One region of the Mesorhizobium sp. P5_C1 genome, then DNA from elsewhere that is predicted to be linked to it. Evidence: predicted binding sites of a transcription regulator. Region 1 holds the regulator's gene; the other holds the start of a gene.
What was found. Region 1 encodes PhoB, which activates phosphate uptake and scavenging genes when phosphate is short. Its sites were predicted from a motif close to TGTCATNNANCTGTCAT; they were not measured.
Positions count from the first base shown of each region.

Region 2: ACXJ7R_RS07610 (PhoX family protein) is a predicted target of PhoB. The motif match lies at 2,642-2,658, and genes of this name have one in related genera.

Region 1 is NZ_JBFULQ010000082.1:7,018-12,792, forward strand. Features, by position in the region: gene xylF (D-xylose ABC transporter substrate-binding protein) at 1-896, opposite strand, end outside; gene ACXJ7R_RS09600 (ROK family protein) at 1,252-2,499, shown strand; gene phoB (phosphate regulon transcriptional regulator PhoB) at 2,654-3,343, opposite strand; gene phoU (phosphate signaling complex protein PhoU) at 3,363-4,070, opposite strand; gene pstB (phosphate ABC transporter ATP-binding protein PstB) at 4,096-4,902, opposite strand; gene pstA (phosphate ABC transporter permease PstA) at 4,899-5,750, opposite strand; gene pstC (phosphate ABC transporter permease subunit PstC) at 5,754-5,775, opposite strand, start outside.
Region 2 is NZ_JBFULQ010000059.1:792-5,412, reverse strand. Features, by position in the region: gene ACXJ7R_RS07620 (flavin-containing monooxygenase) at 1-223, shown strand, start outside; gene ACXJ7R_RS07615 (hypothetical protein) at 215-439, opposite strand; gene ACXJ7R_RS07610 (PhoX family protein) at 571-2,574, opposite strand; gene ACXJ7R_RS07605 (hypothetical protein) at 2,884-3,381, shown strand; gene ACXJ7R_RS07600 (hypothetical protein) at 3,697-4,275, shown strand; gene ACXJ7R_RS07595 (response regulator) at 4,475-4,621, opposite strand, start outside.

The DNA of each region.
Region 1 (5,775 bases):
GGCGTCGTGAACTTCACGGCGTTCGGGATCTTGTCCAGGGCAGTGCCAGCGGCCAGCTGCGAGGCGATTTCGGCAGCGTTCTTGCCGAGTTCGCGTGCGTCCTTCCACACCGACACGGTCTGTGTGCCGAGTGCGACGCGGTTCAGTGCGGCATGGTCGCCGTCCTGGCCGGACACCGGAACCGATCCTGCCAGCCCTTGCGCCGTCAGCGCGGCGACGACGCCGCCGGCGGTGCCGTCATTGGCTGCCACCACGGCATCGACCTTGTTGTCGTTGGCGGTGAGGAACTGTTCCATGTTCTTCTGGGCATTGGCGGGCAGCCAGCCATCCGTATAGGCTTCGCCGACATTCTTGATCTTGCCGCTGTCGATGGCTGACTTGAGCACTTCCATGGAGCCGGCGAACAGGAAATCGGCATTCGGATCGGCGCCCGAGCCCTTGATGAAGACGTAGTTGCCTTCCGGCTTGACCTTGAACACTTCGCGGGCCTGCATGCGGCCGACTTCCTTGTTGTCGAAGGTCAGGTAGAACACGTTCTTGTTCTCGATCAGCCGGTCATAGCCGACGACCGGAATGCCTTCGTCCAATGCCTTCTGCACCGCCGGGCCGATGGCCGAGGCATCCTGCGCCAGGATGATCAGCGCGTTGGCGCCCTGCGAAATCAGGCTCTCGACGTCGGTGAGCTGCTTGCCCGGATTGGACTGCGCATCAGCGGAAATGTATTTGTCACCAGCCGCCTCGATGGCCTTCTTCATCGCCGCTTCGTCGGTCTTCCAACGCTCTTCCTGGAAGTTGGACCACGAAACGCCGATGACCTTGTCCTTCGCCTGCGCGACCGACACCAGCGTCAGCGACATGGCGACACCCGCCAGGATGGCGGCTGTGAATTTTTTCATAATATCCTCCCTGCGCCGCGTATGGCGCGACCAAACTGACCCGTAGGCCGGCACAGAGGCTCTATTTTTTCGAGCCTCGAAAAAATAGTGATCCAACGCCCGAACGCTGTCAACATCGATTCTGATGGATTTTGACGTCTCTCCGAGTTTTTTTCGAGCTCCGGAATAAATAATGACATGATGGTAGGGTTCTGCCAGAATTTGGCTTGGCGCATGTCGCCCCAAAAGTGCGCAGCGGTTTTGGGGCAACGACACGTGCAGGAACAAGTACCTGAAGCGCGTCGCGCTTTCAGGCTTCGCTGATGGCCTTCGGGAGGCACGAAAGGCTGCAGCGACCGGGAGGATGTGAAAAAGCATGTCGGTCGGAATCCGCCACGACGATCTGCGCCGCCGCAACCGGGCGATGGTGATTGCGGCCGTGCGCCGCGCCGGACAGCCGTCCCGCACCGAGATCGCCGCGACCACGGGCCTCAGCCATTCGACCATATCGGCGATCTCCTCCGACCTCATCGGCGAAGGCATCCTGACTGAGAGCAAGCCGAGCGAGGCCGGCTCGCTCAAACGGGGCCGGCCGCAGGTCGGCCTCGGCCTCAATCCGGAAGCGGCGGCGGTGATGACCGTGGTGCTGTCGCTGAACTTCCTCTCGGTCGCCGTCATCGACTATGCCGGCCAGGTGATCGCCGAGGAACAGCGCCGGCTGGACACGCTGACCATGTCGCGCGACGCGCTGGTCGGTGAATGCGTTGCCATCGTACGGCGTCGTCTCGAAGACCCCGACCTCGACGTCCGCAGTGTCGCCCGCATCGCGCTGGCGATCCAGGGCATCACTGACACGCGTGCCCGCGCCATGCTGTGGTCGCCGATCACGCCGCACACCGATATCGCCTTCGCCGACATACTCGAGGACGAGTTCGGCATCCCCGCCACCATGGAGAACGACTGCAATATGATGGCGATAGCGTTGCGCTGGCGCGACCCCGAGCGCTACCGCGACGACTTCATCGCCATCCTGTTGTCGCACGGCATCGGCATGGGCCTGGTGCTGAAGGGCGAGCTGTTCACCGGCACTCATTCCTCGGGCGGCGAGTTCGGCCATATGATCCATCGGCCGCACGGCGCGCTGTGCCGCTGCGGGCGGCGCGGCTGCGTCGAGGCCTATGCCGGCAACTACGCCATCTGGCGCAACGCAAGGCAGATGAGTGAGGACGCGGAACCGGTCGCCGATGTCAGTGATGCCGACATGCGCGCGCTGGCGACCGCGGCCCGCGAGAGGGATGGACCCGAGCGCGAGGCCTATCGCAAGGCCGGCGAGGCACTCGGCTACGGTCTCGGCAGCCTGTTCGCGCTGATCGACCCGGCGCCCGTCGCCATGGTCGGCGTCAGCGCCGCCGCCTTCGACCTGATCGAGCCGGCATTGCGCGAGGCGATTGCCCAGACCGCCGGCGGCCAGCATTCGCAATCGATTTCCTTCGACACCGAACCGAACGAACTGCCACTGATCCGCGAAGGCTGCGCCACACGGGCACTGACCTTCGTAGACCAGGAGATTTTCGCGCCCGGCACGCAGGCGAGATCCGGCCTCGGTGGCAAGAACGTTGCGTGAATAACGCGCCGGGATGCGTTGAGATTCAGGTTAGGCCGAGTCGAGAATGGCGGGTTCCGAGAACCGGAACGGAGCGGACATTTGGATCCGTGAGTACCGGAAGCGCAGGAGACTGCCGTTCGCAGGCCGGCATCACCTGAATATCAGCAGATCCCTAATCTTCCCGGATTGCGTAGCCCGCCCCACGAATGGTGCGGATGACATCGGGCATGCGGCCATTGTTGACCGCCTTGCGCAGCCGGCCGACATGCACGTCGACCGTGCGTTCGTCGATGTAGATCGTCTCGCCCCAGACATTGTCGAGCAGCTGGCTGCGCGAGAACACGCGGCCGGGATGGCGCATCATGAATTCGAGCAGGCGGAATTCGGTCGGTCCGAGCCGGATCTCGCTCTTCTTGCGATAGACCCTGTGCGATTCACGATCGAGCACGATGTCGCCGACCTTGAGCACGCTGGACAGCACTTCCGGCTTGGCGCGGCGCAACAGCGCCTTGACCCTAGCCATGAACTCGGGCGTCGAGAACGGCTTGACCAGATAGTCGTCGGCGCCGGTCGAGAGGCCGCGCACACGATCGCTTTCCTCGCCACGCGCGGTCAGCATGATGATCGGCAGCCGCTCGGTCTCGGGACGCATTCTTAGCCGGCGACAGAGTTCGATGCCGGACACTGCTGGCACCATCCAGTCGAGCACCAGCAGGTCAGGCACGTTTTCCTGGAGGCGGATTTCGGCCTCGTCGCCGCGCGTCACCACCTCGACCTGGTATCCCTCGGACTCGAGATTGTAGCGCAGGAGCACGCCAAGCGGCTCCTCGTCCTCCACCACCATGATGCGTGGCGCGATCATCGACTGGTCACCCCTGCCGTCATGCCGCCGGCGCGGACATCGCCGTCTCGTCCTGCTTCGGACGATTGGCGGGCAGCTGCGTACCGGTCAAAACATAATACGCATTTTCCGCGATGTTGGTGACGTGATCGCCGATGCGTTCGAGGTTCTTGGCGCAGAACAAAAGATGCGTGCAGGCGGTGATGTTGCGCGGGTCTTCCATCATGTAGGTCAGGAGTTCGCGGAACACCGAGGTGTACTTGACGTCGATGCGCTCGTCGTCGGCGCGCAGCTTCGCCAGCGCCGCGGCGTCGCGCGCCGTATATTCCTCGATGACGCCCTGCACCTGGATCAGCACCAGCTGCGCCATTGCGTCGATGGAGTGCGACAGGTCGCGCGGGGTGACGCTGAGGCCGACGGTGCCGACGCGCTTGGCGATGTTCTTGGCAAGGTCGCCAATGCGCTCGAGGTCGCCGGCCATGCGGATCGAACCGACGACATGACGCAGATCGTCGGCCATCGGCTGACGCTTGGCGATCAGTGTGATGGCGCGGTCGTCGAGCTCGCGCTGGCGCGCGTCCATGATCGCATCGTCGGAGACGACGCGCTGCGCCAGGGCGTTGTCGGAATTCAACAGCGCCTTGGTGGCGCCGCCGACCATCGAGCCGGCGAGGTCGCCCATGTCGCGGATCAGCCTGCTGATCTGTCCGAGATCCTCGTCGAAAGAAGCGACTGTGTGTTCGCCCATGATCTTAGTCCTCGTATGCCTGAGCTCAGCCGAAGCGGCCGGTGATGTAGTCCTGCGTGCGCTTCTCGCGGGGCGACGTGAAGATCTTCTCGGTGCGGTCGAACTCGACCAGTTCGCCCAGATACATGAAGGCCGTCTGCTTCGACACGCGCGCCGCCTGCTGCATGTTGTGGGTGACGATGACGATCGTGTAGTCGGCTTGCAACTCGTCGATCAGCTCTTCGATCTTGGCGGTCGACAGCGGGTCAAGCGCAGAGGCCGGCTCGTCGAGCAGGATGACTTCCGGCTTCACCGCCACGGTGCGGGCGATGCAGAGTCGCTGCTGCTGGCCGCCGGAGAGGCTGAGGCCGCTGGCGTTGAGCTTGTCCTTGACTTCGGTCCACAGTGCGGCGCGCTTCAGCGCCTGCTCGACACGGCCGTCCATCTCGGACTTGCTGATCTTCTCGTAGAGCCTGACGCCGAAGGCGATGTTTTCATAGATCGACATCGGGAACGGCGTTGGCTTCTGAAACACCATCCCGATCTTGGTCCGCAGCAGGTTAAGGTCCTGCGAGCGGTCGAGAACGTTCTGGCCGTCGAGCAGCACCTGGCCCTCGGCGGTCTGCTTGGGATAGAGCTCGTAGATGCGGTTGAAGACGCGCAGCAGCGTCGACTTCCCGCAGCCCGAAGGTCCGATGAAGGCGGTGACGCTGCGCTCGGGCAGCGACAGCGTGATGTCCTTCAGCGCCTTGCTCTGGCCGTAGTAGAAGTTGAGGTTCTTGACCTCGATCTTGGCCTTGCCGGCAATTGCCTCGGCGGCGATCGTCATGTCTGGAGACAACATCTGGCTCATTTGTCCTCTCTGCGTCCGGTCAGGCTGCGAGCAAAGATGCTGAGCGCGAGAACCGTCAATGTGATGATGAGTGCACCGGTCCAGGCCAGTTGCTGCCATTCCTCGTAAGGGCTGAGAGCGAACTGGAAGATGGTCACAGGCAGGCTGGCCATCGGCGCGTTGAGATTGCTCGACCAGAACTGGTTGTTGAGCGCCGTAAAGAGTAGTGGCGCCGTCTCGCCGGAGATACGGGCGATCGACAGCAATATGCCGGTGACGATGCCGGAAAGGGCGGCGCGGTAAGCGACCGACTTGATGACCACCCAGCGCGGCGCGCCGATCGCGGTGCCGGCCTCGCGCAACGCGTTCGGCACCAGGTTGAGCATGTCCTCGGTGGTGCGAACGACGACCGGGATGACCAGGATAGCAAGCGCGACAGCGCRGGCGATCGCCGAGAAATGCCCCATCGGCCGGACCATCAGTTCGTAGACGAAAAGGCCGATGATGATCGAGGGCGCCGACAAAAGGATGTCGTTGATGAAGCGCACCACGGTGGTGAGCTTCGAAAAGCGTCCGTATTCGGCCATGTAGGTGCCTGCCAGCACGCCGATCGGTGTACCGACGACGACGCCGATAATGGTCATCACGATGCTGCCGTAGATGGCGTTAAGCAGGCCGCCGGCATCGCCGGGCGGCGGCGTCATTTGCGTGAACACCGCAAGATTGACGCCGGACAGGCCCTTGTAGAGCAGCGCGCCGAGGATGAGCGCCAGCCAGGCAAGTCCGATGCCCGCGGCGGCGACGCACAGCGTCATCATCACGGAATTCTTCCTCTTGCGGCTCTGATGAAGCGATGTGGCTGTCGACATCGGTCAGGCTCCCGTGCGGGCGTCA
Region 2 (4,621 bases), on a different contig from region 1:
CGGCCTGGAGCCCATGGTCGGCAAGCTCGGCGTCCTCGACAAAAAGGGCGTTCCGCTCTTCAACGGCGGGCAAGCCGATCCAAAATTGCCCGGCCTGTGGTTCACCGGCATGCGGCCGAGCATTCGCGGCTGCTTCGCCAATGCCGGCATCATGGCCAAGGCGATCACCAAACGGATTGCCAGTTCCGCTGGCACCTCCGACCAATCCGGCGCTTCACGCTGACTTGGGCTCAAGCCTCCGGAAGCCGACAGCCTCGATCAGCATGTCCTCTTCCACCATGCCGGCATTGTGCAGCGCCAGCAGGGTGAGAGCCAGTTCGCGAGCCTCGGCCGATTCGGGATGCGCTTCGCGGCGCCGGCAGGCTTCGTCGAACACACGTTGCAAGGTGGCGACTTCGGCAGGTTTGAGCAGGCCACGGTCATAAACGGACTTCGGCATGGCAATCTCCTGGTAAAGACCTAGGGCTCCATGTGCAAATTGCCAATCTTTCCCGTGGCTTGAATGATTGACGCAAAAAAGGAGGGGCTTCGGCTCGCCGAAACCCCTCCCTGAGATTGCGGTGCTTGATATTATACCGCGATCTTGCCGCCGCCCTGTCTGGTGATGGCGACGACCGCCGGCCGCACCGGCATGTCGGGCTTGAAGTCGGGCCAGCGCGTCGACAGGTCCTCATAGTAGGATGGGCGGCCGAACGCTTCCCAGTCCTCGCCGCCGTCACCCGGATGCTGGACGGCGACAAAGGCGGTCTGATCGTCAGGGGCGAACAGCGGACCACACATTTCGGCGCCGATCGGCACGCGGAAGAACAGTTTCGAGGTTGCCCGCGCCGAGCCTTCGGTGTCGACCGCCCACAGTCCATCGGTGCGGCCGGTGGTCTTTGGGCTCTGGCCGTCGGTGGCGACCCACAGGCGTCCGGCTGAATCGACCGCGCAATTGTCGGGCATGCCGAACCAGCCATTGGCCGTCGTCGCCGTCGAGAAGGTGGCGCCGACATCGGCCACCGCCGGATCGCCGCATTTCAAAAGCACTTCCCACTTGCCCTTGGTGGCAGTGAAATCGCCGCCGTCCTCGGCGATCTCGATGATGTGGCCGAAAGCGTTTTCGGCGCGCGGGTTGGCGGCATCGACCTGGTCTGCCTTGCGCTTCGAATTGTTGGTCAGCATGACATAGACCTTGCCGTTGACGGCATTGGGCTGGATGTCCTCTGGGCGGTCCATCTTGGTGGCGCCGAGCAGGTCGGCGGCGCGTCGTGTCTCGATCAGCACGTCGGCCTGGCTTGCAAAGCCGTTTTCGGCGGTCAACGGTCCCTGGCCGAAGACGATCGGCAGCCATTCGACGGAGCCGTCTTCGACGAACTTGGCGACATGCAGCGTGCCGTCGTCGAGCAGATCCTTGTTCGCCGCGAGGTCATTGGGATTGAACTTACCGCTGGTGACGAACTTGTAGGCATAGTCGAAGCGCTCGTCGTCGCCGAGATAGAAGACGACACGGCCATCCTTGGCGACGATCGATTCGGCGCCCTCGTGCTTGAAGCGGCCCATAGCGGTGCGCTTCCTCGGCGTCGAGGTCGGATCGTTGACATCGACCTCGACGATCCAGCCGAAGCGGTTGGCCTCGTTCGGCTCCTTGGCCAGGTCGAAGCGGTCATAGTGCGCCGCCCATTCATAGGCGCCTTCGGGAATGCCGAGGCGCTTGTAGTTGGCGGCTTCCTTGTGGCCCTCGGGCAATTCGCCGGAGAAATAGCCGTGGATGTTCTCCTCGGCCATCACATAGGTGCCCCACGGCGTGACGCCGCCGGCGCAATTGTTGAAGGTGCCCAAAACCTTCGTGCCGGACGGGTCGGCATTAGTCTTGACGCGGTCATGGCCGGCAACCGGGCCGGACAGCGCCATTTCGGTGTTGGAAGTAATGCGGCGGTTGAGCCTGCCGTCGCGCACGACTTGCCATTTGCCGCCGTCCTTGCGGATCTCGACGATGGTACCGCCATGCGCCGCCATCTCGACATCGACCTGTTCCTTGCTGAGCGGCGCGACGTCGGCCGACTTCTTGCCGTCCTTSTCGACGATCTTGACGATGCCCGGGAACATCAGATGCGGGTTGGTGTATTCGTGGTTGACGACCAGCAGGCCGTGTTCGGCCGAACCGTCGATCGCGATGTAGCCGACATAGTCGTTGTTGTAGCCGAACTGTTTCGCCTGCGCCTGCGCCGATTGCTTGGTCGGGTCGAACTCCGGCGAATCGGCAAACACCGGATCGCCCCAGCGCAACAGCACATCGGCATCGTAGCCCGGCGCGACATGGTGCTTGTCGTCGATGCCGGCCTCCAGCTCGTCGAACGCGAAGGCGGAGCCTTCGGCGGCCCGGGCCTGGTCGGCGCTGACCAGCGCCAGCGGGCTGACGGTGGCGGCGATCGCCGAGACGGCCAGCGAGCCTTTCAGGAAACCACGGCGCGAGAACCGCGCGGCGATGATCTCGCCCATGGTGCGGTTGTCGGTGGGATTGGTGGCCGGTCCGGCGTTTTCTTCGAGCAGGCTGGTGCGGAATTTGGCGTCGGGGGAGCGATGTTCGGTCATCTGGCTTGCCTCTGGCTTTGCGGGTGGCTGGAGCGTGTTGCCTCTTCAACCCCCTTATAGTCACCTGATCACATTTTCGTGACATCAAAAGCCTTTCAGCCGCGACAGCATTCTGAGACGTCGGCTAAGCACTCTGCGAGCAGCATGTAACACTGGGACAAAGGTCCCTTGTCAGGTCCGGCAAAGGTCCCTTGGCGGCACCGCATCGGTCGTGGGCCGGTTACGCGAGGCCGCCATGTCGGCGATGGTGGGTCCCTTGCGAAAACGCCGGCGGTGAAATCCGCCTGCCTGATCGATGAGGAGACTAGGATGCGCAGATCGATTGCGAGCCGCTGTTGCTGGCTGGCGCTGAGGGCGACCTCGGCACTGGCGCTGGCCATCGCCCCCTATCAACTCGCTTTCCACAGCTCTGGTCCCGGCATCGTTGCCGCAAGCGCGCATGCCAAGGATGGCGGACATGGCAGTGGCGGTGGAGGTGGCGGCGGAAACGGCAGCGGCGGGAGTGGCGCGAGCGGCAACAGCAGCAACGGAAACGGAAACGCTGGCGGAGACAATGGTGCCGGCGACGATCACGGCGCAGCCGGCAATTCCGGGGTCGGCAAGGGTCACGACGACGATGGAGATCACGTCAACGCGAAAACCGGTGACAAGGTCGAAGTAGACGGCAACAAGATCGAGGTCGAGCATCCCGACGGCATCACGGAAGAGATCGAGAACGGCCGTTTCCAGATGAAGGATGCAGTCGGCCGCACGATTGTCGAGCGTCCGGCGACGGCAAACGACATCAGTCGACTTCGGGCCTTGTGAAGCAGAAGGCCCTGTGAGGCAGGTCAACCGGGGAACGACCAGTTTGACAAGTCACCTCCGCCGCCCCCGGCGGAGGTGACTTGATGTTCGGCGGCATCAGGTAAGCCAGCTTCCAGTCGGCGATGGCGGTCGCCGCCGTCCATACAAGGTATATATTAGCACAAGCTTGGGACTTTAGTCCAATCTTGCGCTTGCAAAGGTCCTGGGTGACAAGCGCAACGGTCGGATACGGCTTTCGGGTATCTTTTCTTTCGGCGATGCTGGTGCAACTCCAACGTCGACGGTGGCACGCCAGCTCAATCGACGGAGATCACCATGCATAGATCGATCACGACCCGTTGTTGCCGGCTGGCGCTCAGATCGGCGGCCGCGCTGGCGCTGACCATCGCTCCCTATCAGATTGACCTCCACGGCTCCGCTCCTGGAATCCACGCCGCTAGCGCACAGGCCGGCAAGGGTGGCGGCGGCAATGGCGGTGGCGGTGGCGGTGGCGGTGGTAATGGTGGAGGCGGCGGCGGAAACGGTGGCAACAGCGGCGGCAATGGAAACGGCAACAGTGGCAATAGCGGCGGTAACGGTAACGGAAACAGCGGCAATAGCAGCGGTAACGGAAACAACGGCGCCGGCGACGGAAACGGCAAAGGAAATAGCGGAACCGCCAGCGGCAACTCCAAATCCGACCAGGGGCAGAACGAAAATGGCAACGGTCGCCATGTCAACGCCAAGACCGGTGACGAGGTCGACGTGGAGGGCAAGACGATCACGGTTCAGCATCCCGACGGCATAATGGAAAAGATCGAGAATGGCCGTTTCAGGATGGAGGATTCGCTCGGGCGCACGATCATCGATCGCGGAGCCACGCCGGCGGATGTCAGCCGCCTCAAAGCGTTGTGAAGTTGGCCAACAGGCAACGGCCGGCTTCACACGTCACCTCCGCCGCCCCCGGCGGAGGTGACCTCTCTTTTGCCACCCGGTTTCCGGCTGATGTGTGTCGCCCAGAAGCAGAGGCAACGACAAAGACTTAAAGCGCGCCTGATAGAGCTGTTCGGCATTTCCGTGAAACGGTGAGCCGCGCTCGGGATGGCCGAAGCCTCTACGAATGGTTCCGGTCCCGGTCGCGCGACTCACGCATCATCAAGGCTGCTTCGGTGCGGTTTCGCACATTGAGCTTCGACAGCACGCCGGTCATGTGATGCTTGACGGTCTTCTCCTGCAGCTCCAGCCGCAAGGCAACTTCCTT